Regions from separate parts of the Paenibacillus sp. MMS20-IR301 genome, predicted to be linked through region 1. Evidence: riboswitches for the same ligand, from Rfam matches in the RefSeq annotation. Region 1 holds a riboswitch; the other holds the start of a gene.

Region 1 (3,413 bases):
GATTCTGGAGGCAGCCGAGGAACTGGAGAAGGACGGATATTCGGTGGAGAAGCTGATCACATTTGAACTGAGCGAGGTTAGTCCGCTGGAACAGAATAATATATGGACGGCCTATGAACTGATGGGTGATACCTTCCTGAAGCCGGTGCTCTACAAAGCATACGGAGAGGATTTCGCACCCGCTGAAGGACTCGATATGTACTATGAGCGCCTGCGGCTGATCCGGCTCCGCTTCCGGCGGGAGCAGCCGGTGAAGCTGGGGCTGGCTACAAATCTGTAGACAATCAAAAAGACGAAGGCTTCCTCTACCCGTGGGTTAGCGGCGCCTTCGTCCTGCGTATTCGTCCGGTATGGTTCATAGCCATTCCTTCTTGCGGAAAACTACCAGCATTCCGCAGCCGAGTGTTACCATGACGGCAATAACTCCGTAGTAGCCGTACTGGGAATGGGTCTCGGGAATATTATCAAAGTTCATACCGTAGATCCCTGTAATCACGGTCAGCGGCATGAATATTGTAGTAATTGCTGTAAATACCCGCATGATTTCGTTGGCGCGGTTGGCGATACTGGACTGATAAGCTTCCCGTAAGTTGCCCATCAGATCGCGGTAGGTTTCGAAGGTTTCCGAAATTTTCACCGCATTCTCATAAATATCACTGAAATACTTCTGCAGCTGATCGTCGATCAGGCGGAGATCCTTCTTGTTCAGCGTGTTGATAACTTCCTTCTGCGGTCCGAGCATTTTCTTCAGCCAGAGAATTTCACTGCGCAGACCGATGATTTCGCTGAGATGCGATTTCTTGGTGTGCATGAGGATATCTTCCTCCAGCTTCTCAATCCGCGCTTCGATCCGGTCACCGACGGAGAAGAAGTTGTCAACGACAAGGTCGATTAACAGGTACAGGAAACGGTCAGGCTCACTGACCTCCTGCTCCCACAGGATGGGCTTCAGGACGCGCAGCTCATGGATCTTCTGCTTGGTCACCGTAATGATGAAATGTCTGCCCAGGAATACGTTAAGGGCGCGGAGGAATATTTCCTCGTCATCAAACCGGATGCTGTTGACTACAATGAAATAATGGCTCTCATAGATCTCCAGCTTCGGGCGCTGATCCTCTTCACTGAGGCAGTCCTCGACAGCCAGATCATGCAGATTGTACAAAGGCTGAAGCTCCACAAGATCCTCAACATCGGCATCAATCCAGTAGAACCCCTCTGCAGGGGCTGTAAGTGTTTCTTCAATATTGTCAATTGTCGTAAAAATTCCTGCGTTCACCAGCCGGATTTTCATCTGATTCACTCCTTCTGTCCCTGTCTTCTCCAGGGATATGCTAATTAAAGCACAGGGAAAAAATCAGCTTGGCCGGCGGTACAATCACTGACGAAGGCCAAAAGACGTACGGAGAGCATGAAGAAGAACTGCCCCCGCCGCCGGCAAGCTGATGTTAATCCTGTGTGGTTGTTCTTTCTGCGTGCCTATTCGCGAGCCCGGGTCGCCTTCCATTCTTCTCTCACCTCTTCTTTTCGCCGTTTATGGTTGAAACACTTGTCTAGTATAACGCCGGGGTATGCCTCTTTCAAGAGAAATTCTTTTCATAATATAGGCCCCTTAGCATTGTATGGACTTGACGAAAAGGAGGTTCATGATTTAAAGTGAATTTTAAGCAAAAGTTCTGAGGAACCACCGGTGGTACCCAACTGAATACAGCTAAATCTTATCAAGAGCAGGTGGAGGGACTAGCCCGATGAAACCCGGCAACCGGCGTATCTACGCACGGTGCTAAATCTTGCGGAAGCTCGGCAGGACGTATACGTCCGGCGGAAGTTCTCTGGCAGATGAGAGAGGCGCATATGACTGCAGATATATGACCTTTCTCGCCTGAGAAAGGTTTTTTTTCGTACTCTTTTCACCACACATGATAGAGCACGCCCAGGCGGAATCTAAATTCAGTTAAGGAGTGGACACAGCAATGCCAATTAAAATTCCCGACAGTCTGCCGGCCAAAGAAGTATTATCCGGTGAGAATATTTTTGTAATGGATGAGAGCCACGCCTTTCATCAGGATATCCGTCCTCTGCGGATCGCTATTCTAAATCTGATGCCGACCAAGGAAACGACCGAGACGCAGCTGCTGCGCCTGATCGGAAACTCGCCGCTTCAGGTGGATGTGGTTCTGCTGCATCCCAGCTCCCATACCTCGAAGAATACCTCTGCAGAGCATCTGAAGAGCTTTTATAAAACCTTCGATGAGATCAGCCACCGCCGGTTCGACGGCCTGATCGTTACCGGCGCTCCCGTAGAACAGATGGAGTTCGAGGATGTCAACTACTGGGAAGAGCTGAAAGTTATTTTTGAATGGAGCAAGCAGAATGTAACTTCGACCATGCACATCTGTTGGGCGGCACAAGCAGGACTGTATCATCATTTCGGTGTTCGCAAGGTGAGCCTGCCGGACAAATGCTTTGGAGTTTTTCCGCACACGCTGAGCCATAATAATGTCAAGCTGCTGCGCGGCTTCGATGAGGTGTTCCATGTGCCGCATTCCCGCCACACTGATGTATCCCGGGAGGATATTGAGAATCATCCGGATCTGCAGATTCTTGCCGAATCGGAAGAAGCCGGAGTGTATCTGGTGTCGGCATATGAGGGGAAGCAGATTTTTGTCACCGGGCATTCGGAATATGATCCGTTCTCTTTGAAATGGGAGTATGACCGGGATATCGCCAAAGGCATGGATATTGAAATTCCGAAGCACTATTATCCAAAAGATGATCCTACCCGTACACCGCCGGCCGTTTGGCGCGCCCATGCCAACTTATTATTCTCTAACTGGCTCAATTACTATGTATACCAGGAGACACCTTACGATATCGGAGCGTTTATTTAACACAATTATTTATATAGAAGCAAAGTAAAAGCGCACTACACATAGCTGATGCTTCCGAAGCTAGTTTGTACGAAGAAATTCAGGGAAGCAAATGCTAACAAACTTTTAGGAGGCAATGGGAATGGACGAGAAACTGAAGATTGAGAGCAGACTGGCACAGATTGGTTCACTTGAGGACCCGGCAACGGGGGCGGTTAATTACCCGATATATAATGCGACGGCTTTCCGTCACCCGAGACTCGGTCAGAGCACAGGCTTTGACTATATCCGCACCAAAAATCCTACCCGCACCGTACTCGAAGACGCGGCTGCCGCACTGGAATCCGGCGATGCCGGCTTTGCCTGTGCCTCCGGGATGGCTGCCCTGACTACAGTATTCGCCCTGTTCGGACAAGGCGACCATCTCGTGGTATCGCTGGACCTGTACGGCGGAACTTACCGTCTGCTTGAACGGATTCTCTCCAAATACGGCATCAGCGCCTCCTATGTGGATACGAATGACCTGGAGGGCCTGGAGGCTGCCCG
Region 2 (3,413 bases), 3.6 Mb from region 1:
GGCGCGTGTCGCCGTTTGAACGGAGGCCGGAAGGCCCGTATGGCAGCCAGCTCGGCTACTATTCGCAGCAGCATGATTTCCCCGTAATGCATGTGCAGCGGATGTGGCACCGCAAGGATGCCATCTTTCCGGCAACGATTACCGGCAAGCCGCGCCAGGAGGATTATTACCTTAAGGATTATTTGCAGCGGCTGCTCGCTCCGGCCTATCCGCTGCTGATGCCTTCCGTTAAAGCGCTCTGGGCGTATTCCGAGACCGGATCCCATTCCCTGACCGCGGCTGTGGTGCGGGAGAGCTATTCGAGGGAAGCGGTGGCGGCAGCTTTTCGTATTCTGGGTGAAGGCCAGCTGTCCCTGACGAAGTTCCTCTTCCTGACCAGTGAACAGGTGGAGCTGACGGATTTCCCTAAGCTGCTGGAAACGGTGCTTGAACGCTTCAAACCGGAATCGGATTTGCTGATCCTGGCTAATACTTCAATGGATACGCTGGATTATACCGGCCCGAGGCTGAATCACGGCAGTAAAGCAGTGGTGCTGGGTATAGGGAATCCGGTCCGTGAGCTGCCTAGAACGTACACCGGCGGGCTGCTTCCAGCAATCACCGCCGCTGTTCCTTATTGCGGAGGATGTTTAGCCGTTTCCGGAGCATCCTATGAAGAGGACGCAGAGCTGCCGGCCAGACTTGTGGCTTCATTTGAGGAAAAGCCTGCAGACTGGCCGCTGATCGTGCTTGTGGACGATGCGGAAGCGGCGGTCAGAACACAGACCTCATTCCTGTGGTCCGTGTTCACCCGGTTCAACCCGGCAGATGATATTTATGCCGGAATGAAGGTTAGGCGTAATACGGTCAGCTATTCGCTGCCGGTTGTCATTGATGCCAGGATGAAGCGGGGATATCCGGAAGAGCTGGTTCCCCTTGAAGACACCGTAGAGCTGGTGAACCGCAACTGGAAGCACTATTTCCCTCTTGTATAGAGTCATCATTTCATAAGGAGGACCATCATATGCTGCGGATATTGCTGGGAGAGCCGCCCCGGGAGAACAGCGGGGTGCTGGCCGAAGCCATGGACAACATGGCGAAGGTTGCCTCCATGCTGCGCAAGGAGATGAACGCGCATGAAGACCGTGACCACGAATACCGCAAGCTGGAAATATGGACACGCGGTCTGATTTCATCACTGGACGAGCTGGAGCAGAGCTGGTTCGCTGCGGCCTTTTACCGGAGGTCCGTAGTGGCCGGTTATATGGATGATATGTCACCGGATGAGCAGGGGGAGTACGCCAGATATGTGTATTTCTATAAAAACGGCTTTATCCGTGTCTTCTCCCTGCTGGACAAGCTCGGAACGGTGCTGAACAGCCTGTATGATCTGAACACGAGCAAGGTTAAGGCACATTTCTCCTACTTTACGGTTCTGCGGCAATTTCAGCTGCTTAAAGCACATACGCCGCTCGCAACGGAGCTGGAGGGGATCAAGAATTCCTACCGCGAACCGCTGGAGAATCTGCGCAAACGGCGCAATGCCGAGATTCATTATATGAACGCGGAGATGACGGATGATCTCTGGCAGCGCCATCAGGGTCTGCATGACCGGATTCAGCTCGAGGATCTCGACAGCCATCTCGAGGATTTGAAGCAAGGCGTGGAGATGGCCAGCAAATCCTTGTCTGCCGCATTCAGGTACAGCAACGAGCAGTGGCATAGGAACAAAGCTGCTTCCAGCCTGAAGCCAAGGCAGCTGCATTCGTAAAAACTTACCTTTGACAAAGAACAGGAAACTTAATATACTTAGGCATACATTAATTCCTGACATTTGGCGGAATATTAAACTTCATACTTTTATCTTATCGAGAGCGGCGGAGGGATAGGCCCGATGAAGCCCGGCAACCGGTTTGTATACAGCTTACTGCTGCGCGCAAATGTCATGGTGCTAATTCCTACAATGCCGCCAGGTTTGCGGTATTTGGCAGATGAGAAGGCATTGTCATTATACACACAGGGCCTCTTGCGATCTGCACGGATCGCAGGGGGTCTTTTTGCATAAAGCATTAACAAGCATTATCAGCTCTAAGGGGGACGGGACGATTGATTGAACTGAAGGATTTGACCAAAGTATACGGAAAAGGGAGTAAAGCGGCAACAGCACTCTCGGGACTTAGCCTGTCGATTAAAAAAGGCGAAATATTCGGTGTTATCGGCCACTCCGGTGCCGGCAAAAGCACACTGATCCGCTGCATTAATCTGCTGGAACGCCCGACAGAGGGCGAGGTATGGGTAGACGGGGTGGAATTAACGTCTCTCAGCCAGGGCCAGCTGCAGGAGCAGCGGCGTAAAATCGGCATGATCTTTCAGCACTTCAATCTGCTATCCTCAGCAACCGTCTTCGACAACATCGCCTTTCCGCTGCGGCTGACCGGCACCTCCAAGACAGAGATTGAGCGTAAAGTCAAAGATCTCCTGGCTCTGGTCGGGCTCGAGGAGCACTGGAACAAATACCCGGCGCAGCTCTCCGGCGGTCAAAAGCAGCGTGTCGGCATTGCCCGCGCGCTGGCAAGCGACCCTGATGTACTGCTGTGCGATGAAGCGACTTCAGCGCTTGATCCGCAGACGACTGATTCTATTCTGCGCCTCCTGCTGGATATCAATACAAAATTCCGCCTGACTATCGTGCTGATCACTCATGAGATGCATGTCATTCAAAGTATCTGCGACCGAGTGGCTGTCATTCATGGCGGCGGAATTGTGGAGCAGGGCGAGGTAGCGCAGGTATTTCTGAAACCGAAGCATGAAGTTACGAAAGAATTCATCCGCAGTGAAGCCCAGTCTGACGGGCCGCTGCGCCAGGCGATCGACGCGGTGCATGAAGGATATACCAAAGCTGTTAAGATAACATTCCTTGGCCAGAAAACATATGAATCCACCCTTTCGCATGTTGCCCAGGGAACGGGAGTCAACTTTGCCATTCTGCAGGGGACCATCTCGACCATCAAGGACATACCCTACGGCCAGCTGATTGTCCGGTTCGAGGGACCTTCTGAGGCAGTAGGCGCGACACTTACGGAACTTACGGCCCAGGGCCTTGATGTGGAGGTGATTTCCTGATGGGCGGCTTGAATTTTAATGATATTAACTGGCAGGAAATGCTGGATGCAACGGTAGCCACACTAAAAATGTTAGCTTTTTCAGGAATATTCACAATTATTCTTGGTTTACCGCTCGGAATTGTGTTATATTTATGGGGAAGATCAAATAACATTATTATCAGAGCTGTTTACTCGGTATTATCACTGGTTGTAAACATCCTGCGCTCGGTCCCGTTCATCATCCTGATGGTTGCACTTATTCCCTTAAGCAAATCGATTATGGGAACTTCAATCGGCGTTCTTGGCACGATTCCGGCACTGGTGATCGGT

What was found. A riboswitch is a leader RNA that binds a small molecule or an ion and turns the genes downstream of it on or off. The one in region 1 is predicted to bind S-adenosylmethionine.
Region 2: linked by a shared signal. The riboswitch ahead of LOS79_RS30680 (methionine ABC transporter ATP-binding protein) and the one ahead of metA (homoserine O-acetyltransferase MetA) in region 1 are both predicted to bind S-adenosylmethionine.

The regions. Positions count from the first base shown of each region.
Region 1 is NZ_CP135275.1:3,495,836-3,499,248, reverse strand. Features, by position in the region: gene LOS79_RS15220 (HRDC domain-containing protein) at 1-280, shown strand, start outside; gene corA (magnesium/cobalt transporter CorA) at 356-1,291, opposite strand; SAM riboswitch class I at 1,713-1,843, shown strand; gene metA (homoserine O-acetyltransferase MetA) at 1,971-2,888, shown strand; gene LOS79_RS15205 (PLP-dependent transferase) at 3,010-3,413, shown strand, end outside.
Region 2 is NZ_CP135275.1:7,132,360-7,135,772, forward strand. Features, by position in the region: gene LOS79_RS30670 (UbiD family decarboxylase) at 1-974, shown strand, start outside; gene LOS79_RS30675 (Cthe_2314 family HEPN domain-containing protein) at 1,004-1,750, shown strand; SAM riboswitch class I at 1,842-1,977, shown strand; gene LOS79_RS30680 (methionine ABC transporter ATP-binding protein) at 2,086-3,102, shown strand; gene LOS79_RS30685 (methionine ABC transporter permease) at 3,102-3,413, shown strand, end outside.